Regions from separate parts of the Chelativorans sp. M5D2P16 genome, predicted to be linked through region 1. Evidence: predicted binding sites of a transcription regulator. Region 1 holds the regulator's gene; each other region holds the start of a gene.

Region 1 (2,199 bases):
GGAACTCGCTTTCTGGAGGATCGCCATGCGGCCCGGCAAGCCGCTGATATTCGGCCGCCTGCAGGGAAGCCGCGTCCTGGGATTGCCCGGCAATCCCGTCTCCAGCCTCGTCTGCGCGCATCTCTTCCTGCGCCCGCTCATCGCCGGGCTTTGCGGCCGCTCCTTCGCACCGGATCTGCGTGCGGCCGAGCTGGCCGCGCCGATGAAGGCAAACGATGAGCGCCGCGATTATGTGCGTGCGCGCGTCGAGAACGGTCCGCGCGGGCTCGTTGCCACGCCCTTCACGGTTCAGGATTCCTCCATGCTGACCACGCTTGCCGACGCCAACGCGCTCATTCTGCGTGAGCCCGGCGCCCGCGCGAGCGAGGCGGGTGAGCCCTGCCAGGTTCTGATGCTGCGTTAACCGGAAGGTAACGCTGATTTTTCACCCTTGCGGAACACAACTGGAACGTCTACCTTATGTTCTGGTTTTGTTTATGATGATTCCCGGGGTGGAACCGATGCTGACGCGCAAACAGCACGAGCTGCTGCTTTTCATTCACAACCGTCTCAAGGAGACGGGCATTCCTCCTTCCTTCGACGAGATGAAGGAGGCGCTGGACCTTGCCTCGAAGTCGGGCATTCATCGGCTGATCACCGCCCTGGAGGAGCGTGGTTTCATCCGCCGCCTCCCCAACCGCGCACGCGCGATGGAGGTCTTGCGCCTGCCCGAGTCGATCGCCCCGGGCCTCGGCGGACAGCGAACGTTCTCGCCCAGCGTCATCGAAGGTGGCCAGAGCCGCAACGCCCCGGCGCCCACCAAGCCGGCCGCCGACAATGACGAGGACGGCGTGAGCGTCGTTTCGGTTCCCGTCATGGGGCGCATCGCCGCCGGCGTCCCCATCGAGGCCATTCAGCATCAGACGCATTCGGTGGGCGTTCCGCCGGACATGCTGTCGGGCGGGGAGCACTATGCACTGGAGGTCAAGGGCGATTCGATGATCGAGGCCGGCATCTTCGACGGCGATACGGTCATCATCCGGGAGACGCAGACCGCCAATCCGGGCGAGATCGTCGTGGCCCTCGTCGATGAGGAGGAAGCCACGCTCAAGCGCTTCCGCCGCAAGGGTGCTTCCATCGCACTGGAAGCGGCCAATCCCGCCTACGAGACGCGCATTTTCGGTCCCGACCGGGTGAAGGTGCAGGGCCGGCTGGTCGGCCTCATCCGGCGCTATTGAGGCGGACGGCCGTCTTCAGCGATGTGGGGGTAGCCCCCGGGCGGCCCGCGACCAGGCACGGTGAGCGTGCCACGGCCGCCACGGCTTGGTGATTGCGAAGGTTATCCGCGCTTTCCCGCTGCCTTCCGCGCTCGGATTTTCCTCGAAGAAGATCGCCGCACTGCCGTAATGCGCCAGATCGCGCTTGGTGACGACGGTTGCGGCTGGTGCCGGGCCGCAAGGATCGCTCGTCACGGCATCATCGAGAACGACAAGGTCGGCGCCGGCACAGGCTGCACGGGCGGCCTTGGGGGTTGCGGCATGGGCTATTAGGGCATCGCTTTCGTGGCGGGCGAGGCACAGGTCTTCACCGCAATGAAACCTCGTCTTCTCCGCGTTTTGCGGCTGCGGCGCACCCGTCTCTACATTCGTCGGCTTCACGACGGTTCCAGCTGCCAGTGCCCGCGTCCAGTCGTCCATGGTGAAGCCGTTCGGGCGGGTGCGGTTCACGGCGAGCAAGGCGCCTTCTCCGGACAGACCGACGAGCGTTGCATCTTCCGTAATCACGACGTGCGGCAATTGCCGCATGGCGAGAAAAACCACGCCGGCGGCGGCGAGCGGCAGCGCCAGCAGGCGCAGCCACGTGGTCGAGACCACCAGGACAAGCAGCGCACCGGTAAAGAAAAGCATGGCCGTGAGCGGGATGAGGCCGACGGCATCCACAGGCGAATGGGTCGAAAACCACTCGGCGATAGCCACCACGGCGGCGATCGCCTGTCCCATCGCTTTCAGGAATATCCCATCGAGCCCGAAGGGCATGGACAGTATCGCCAGCACCGCGGCGGGCATGGCGAAGACGGATACGACCGGCATTGCCGTCAGATTGGCCGGCAGTGCCAGCGGGGTCACGCGCTGGAAATGCCAGACGCCGTAGATCGCGGTGGCCGTACCGGCGATGAGCGAGGTGGCCGACAGGCCGACGAGGAAGATCAGGCCGTAGCGC
Region 2 (2,199 bases), on a different contig from region 1:
CACCGGTCGGCTTCGACGTGGCCTTCGCCGAGAAGGTGGCGGAGATCACCGGGCTGCCCTTCCGTACCGCGGAAAACAAGTTCGAGGCGCTGGCAAGCCACGGTGCGCTCAACGCCTTCCACGGCGCGCTCAATGCGCTTGCCGCCGATCTCTTCAAGATCGCCAACGACATCCGCTTCCTGGGCTCCGGCCCGCGCTCGGGGCTCGGCGAACTGAAACTGCCGGAGAACGAGCCCGGCTCCTCCATCATGCCCGGCAAGGTCAATCCCACCCAGGCGGAAGCGCTGACGATGGTGGCGACCCAAGTCATGGGCAACCAGACTACCGTCACGGTCGCCGCAAGCCAGGGCCATTTCGAGCTCAACGTCTTCAAGCCCGTCATCGCCAACGCCGTCCTGCAATCGATCCGCATCCTTTCGGACGGGATGCGCTCCTTCACGGACAACTGCGTCAAGGGCATCGAGGCGGACGAGGAGCGGATCGCTGATCTGATGCAGCGCTCCTTGATGCTTGTGACGGCGCTCGCGCCGGCGATCGGCTACGACAATGCCGCCAAGATCGCCAAGACCGCGCACGGGAACGGCACCACCCTGCGGGAGGAAGCGCTGAAGAGCGGCCTTGTCTCGGAGGCGGACTACGACCGGCTGGTGCGCCCGGAGAAAATGATCTCACCGGCTTGATTCCGGAGCCTTTCATGGCTGCGGCTTCGCTTTGACCGGAACGGTTCAGGCTCGTGACATACTCGACGACAAAGGCCGCCCCCATAGCCGTCTACAGGCCTAGCCCACCATGCGCGCGGGCGCCCGTTCGCGGGCGAGCTTCTTGAACTTGCGTACCACCATGTCGCGCTTCAGCTTCGACAGATAGTCGATGAACAGCACGCCGTTAAGATGATCGATCTCGTGCTGGAGGCAGGTGGCAAGGATGCCGTCGGCCTTGAGCGTCTGCTTCCTGCCGGCAAGGTCGACGTAATCGACCGTGACCTCGGCCGGGCGTTCCACTTCCGCATAGTAATCGGGAATGGAAAGGCAGCCCTCCTCGTGCACGTTGCGGACGTCCGAGCGCTCGACGATCTCCGGATTGATGAAGACCTGCGGATTGCGCGGCTCGTCCTTCTCCGCCACATCGAGCACCAGCAGGCGTCGCGGTTCGCCTACCTGAATGGCGGCCAGGCCGATACCCGGCGCATCATACATGGTTTCCAGCATGTCGTCGGCGAATTTGCGCAGGTCATCGTCCACGCGCTCGACGGGTTTGGAAACCTCGCGCAGCTTCGGATCGGGAAGAAGGATGAGTGGCCGGGTCGTCATGTTCGTCAGGTAATCGGTGCCGGTGAAGGCGTCAATATAGGACACTTCGTGTTTCACCGGAATATGTTCACGTTTTGGTCTTATTGCGGGCGTGCGAATCGTCTAGAGTGCCGGACATGAACGAAATGGCTTCGCTTTTCTCCACGCCCGTCGCGCAACTCGGAACGGTGGAAATATCGCTGGGCGGCGTGCTCGTCACTGTCGTCGCGGCTTTCGTGCTTCTGTCCGCCGGCACCGTTCTCGCGCTCTGGCGCACGGGCCGCATGCGCGCGCAAGCCGCCGAGGAGGCGGCGGCGCGGGCGCGCGAGGCGGAGACGCGCATGGCGGAACTGACGAAGGCGCAGGCGGAACTTCAGGGCCGCATGGGCACCATCGCCGAGGTGTTCGGGTCGCGCCAGGCGGAACTGACGAAGACGCTCTCGGAGCGGCTCGACGGCATGTCCTCGCGGCTCGGCCAGTCGATCACCGAGCAGACGAAGTCCACCCATGAAAACCTGTCCAGGCTGCAGGAGCGCCTAGCCGTCATCGACACTGCCCAGAACAACATCCAGTCGCTCGCCGGCCAGGTCGTCCAGCTCCAGCAGATCCTGTCCAACAAGCAGACCCGCGGTGCCTTCGGCCAGTCGCGCATGGAGGCGATCATCGCCGACGGCCTGCCGTCTTCCGCCTACGAATTCCAGGCCACCCTGTCGAACGGCAACCGGCCCGACTGTGTGGTAAAGATGCCGAACGGCGCGCCTTCGCTCGTCATCGATGCCAAGTTTCCGCTGGAGGCGTGGAACGCCATTCGCAAGGCAGCGGAAGGCGAGGAGGGCAAAGAGGGGCGCCGGCAGGCCGAAGCCGCTTTCCGCCGTGACATCGAAACCCACGTCAAGGCGATCGCGGAACG
Region 3 (2,199 bases), on a different contig from region 1:
CCAGCGGGGCAACGGCCGGGCGGGAGAAGACCCGGCCTCGAAGGCTGAGATGGCCAGCGCCACGCGGCTGCTACCCATATAGTTGACTGGATTAAGTACAGGACGTGTCTCGCACCGCCCTGAAAGTTGCCGGCGATGCGTTCCGGCAAAAATGTAATAGCCCCGTGCGCTCGAGAACCAGGCAGCGACGGGGCTTTTCCGTTCCAAGTCGATTCACCGGTTCAGCGCCTTTCCACGCGTGAACGGAGGCGTGGCGCTGTAAGCTGGAAGCGAGCGCCCAGATTGTCGGTGACAAGGTGAAACCGATGAATCTTGCCCTATCTCAATGATTTCAGCGTTACGCGCATGATTGCTTCCCGTGTTGGGCCGTAATGGCTTTCGCCGGTGAAGTCCGTTGCAATGAAGAGTTCAAGGAGGATCGCGGCGATGTACAAGAAAATTCTGGTTCCGGTCGATCTGGCGCACGCGGACAAGCTTCAAAGGGCTCTGGATGTTTCCTCCGATCTTGCGAAACACTATGGCGCCTCCATCTGCTATGTCGGCGTGACGACGGCGCTGCCGAGCGGTGTGGCGCATTCCGAGGCCGAGTTCGCTCAGAAGCTGGAGCGCTTCGCCGCCGAGCAGGGCGCGAAGCACGGGCTGTCGGTCGAGACGAAGGTCGCCGAGAGCCATGATCCCGTGCGTGATCTGGATGACGTGCTGGGCAAGGTGATCAAGGATCACGGCGCCGACCTCGTGGTGATGGCGTCGCACGTGCCGACCTTCTGGGACCATGTCTTCTCGTCGAACGCCGGCTATCTCGCCGCGCACACCACTGTCTCGGTCTTCATCGTGCGCTAGCGGACCGGGGCCTGAAAGCCTAGATCGGTTTTCGGAAGGCGCGAAGTGCTGGAGGAAGGTATTCCGACCCGCGAGCGGAACCGGTGATGTTCTCCTCGGCTGCAAGGTCGTCCCGCGCTCCAGCGTTCGCCATCTTTCTCAGCGTGCAAAGTAAGCAATGCGCTTGTGGGGATTGCGCGGATATGTTACGGAACAAAGCAGGAACTTATAAGGTGGCAGACTGCAAATGAGCTGTGGACGGCGGTTTGTCTCGTCCCTTGGGCGCGCGCATCGTGGCCGGGTATCGGCTAAGGTCGCGGCGGCTTGACGGGCGGGCGGTCGGGCCGGATCGCCGTGCAGCGCGGTGCCGGGTGCGGCGCATGCAGTTTCGATTATGTGGAGTGATGTGATGGCGGGCAGTGTTAACAAGGTCATCCTGGTCGGCAATCTGGGCGCCGATCCGGAAATCCGGCGGCTCAATTCCGGCGATCCGGTGGTCAACATGCGGATCGCTACCTCCGAGACGTGGCGCGACCGGAACACCGGCGAGCGGCGCGAGCGCACCGAGTGGCACAACGTCGTGATCTTCAACGACAACCTGGCCAAGGTGGCGGAGCAGTATCTGAAGAAGGGTATGAAGGTCTACATCGAGGGGCAGCTCCAGACCCGCAAATGGACCGATCAGTCCGGCCAGGACCGCTATACGACCGAGGTTGTCCTGCAGAAGTTCCGCGGCGAGCTGCAGATGCTGGATTCACGCGGCCAGGGCGGCGGCGAGGGGCAGGTCGGCTACAGCGGCGGGCGCGGCTCCGATTTCGGCCAGTCGGGCCCGGCCGAAAACACCGGCGGCGGTGGCGACTATTCGCGCGACCTGGACGACGAGATCCCGTTCTGACGGGTGGAGCGCCTGATTTGGCATGCTATGTGGCAGGCGACCGGCGGGGCTGACGTCCCGCAGGCGCGCAATTCTGCATATATCCGGCCGGAGAAGGCGAAGCCGCAGGGCCGGATCGCCCCGCAGATGGCTTAAACACGTTGACTTTGCCGTTCTCCTCGCTTAATTGAGCCGCCAAGCGCGATGGCGGGTTTGCTGTCGCGCTTTTTGACGTGTCCCGTGGAAGTGCTGCCATGCGTGGGCGGCTTTCCTGTCAGGCCTCGAAAACGGAGGCCAGAGGAGGGCGCGTTTCCTTCACCTGGAACATGCGGTTCCGGGTGTCTTTGTTTGAAAGGGAATGCGATGAGCAAACGCCAATCCGCGAAATACAAGCTCGACCGCCGTCTTGGCGAGAATATCTGGGGCCGGCCGAAATCCCCCGTCAACCGCCGTGAATACGGGCCCGGCCAGCACGGTCAGCGTCGCAAGGGCAAGCTGTCCGACTA

The links. Region 1 encodes LexA, which represses DNA repair genes until DNA is damaged. Its sites were predicted from a motif close to TGTTCNNNNTGTGTTCNG; they were not measured.
Region 2: SIN08_RS16900 (DNA recombination protein RmuC) is a predicted target of LexA. The motif match lies at 1,375-1,392, and genes of this name have one in related genera.
Region 3: SIN08_RS03925 (single-stranded DNA-binding protein) is a predicted target of LexA. The motif match lies at 1,029-1,046, and genes of this name have one in related genera.

What each region holds. Positions count from the first base shown of each region.
Region 1 covers NZ_JAXQNM010000023.1:170,409-172,607, forward strand. Annotated here, with positions in the region: gene glp (gephyrin-like molybdotransferase Glp) at 1-403, shown strand, start outside; gene lexA (transcriptional repressor LexA) at 501-1,217, shown strand; gene SIN08_RS10870 (ComEC/Rec2 family competence protein) at 1,233-2,199, opposite strand, start outside.
Region 2 covers NZ_JAXQNM010000036.1:178,481-180,679, reverse strand. Annotated here, with positions in the region: gene fumC (class II fumarate hydratase) at 1-680, shown strand, start outside; gene def (peptide deformylase) at 780-1,310, opposite strand; gene SIN08_RS16900 (DNA recombination protein RmuC) at 1,427-2,199, shown strand, end outside.
Region 3 covers NZ_JAXQNM010000008.1:199,470-201,668, forward strand. Annotated here, with positions in the region: gene SIN08_RS03920 (universal stress protein) at 427-840, shown strand; gene SIN08_RS03925 (single-stranded DNA-binding protein) at 1,229-1,714, shown strand; gene rpsD (30S ribosomal protein S4) at 2,057-2,199, shown strand, end outside.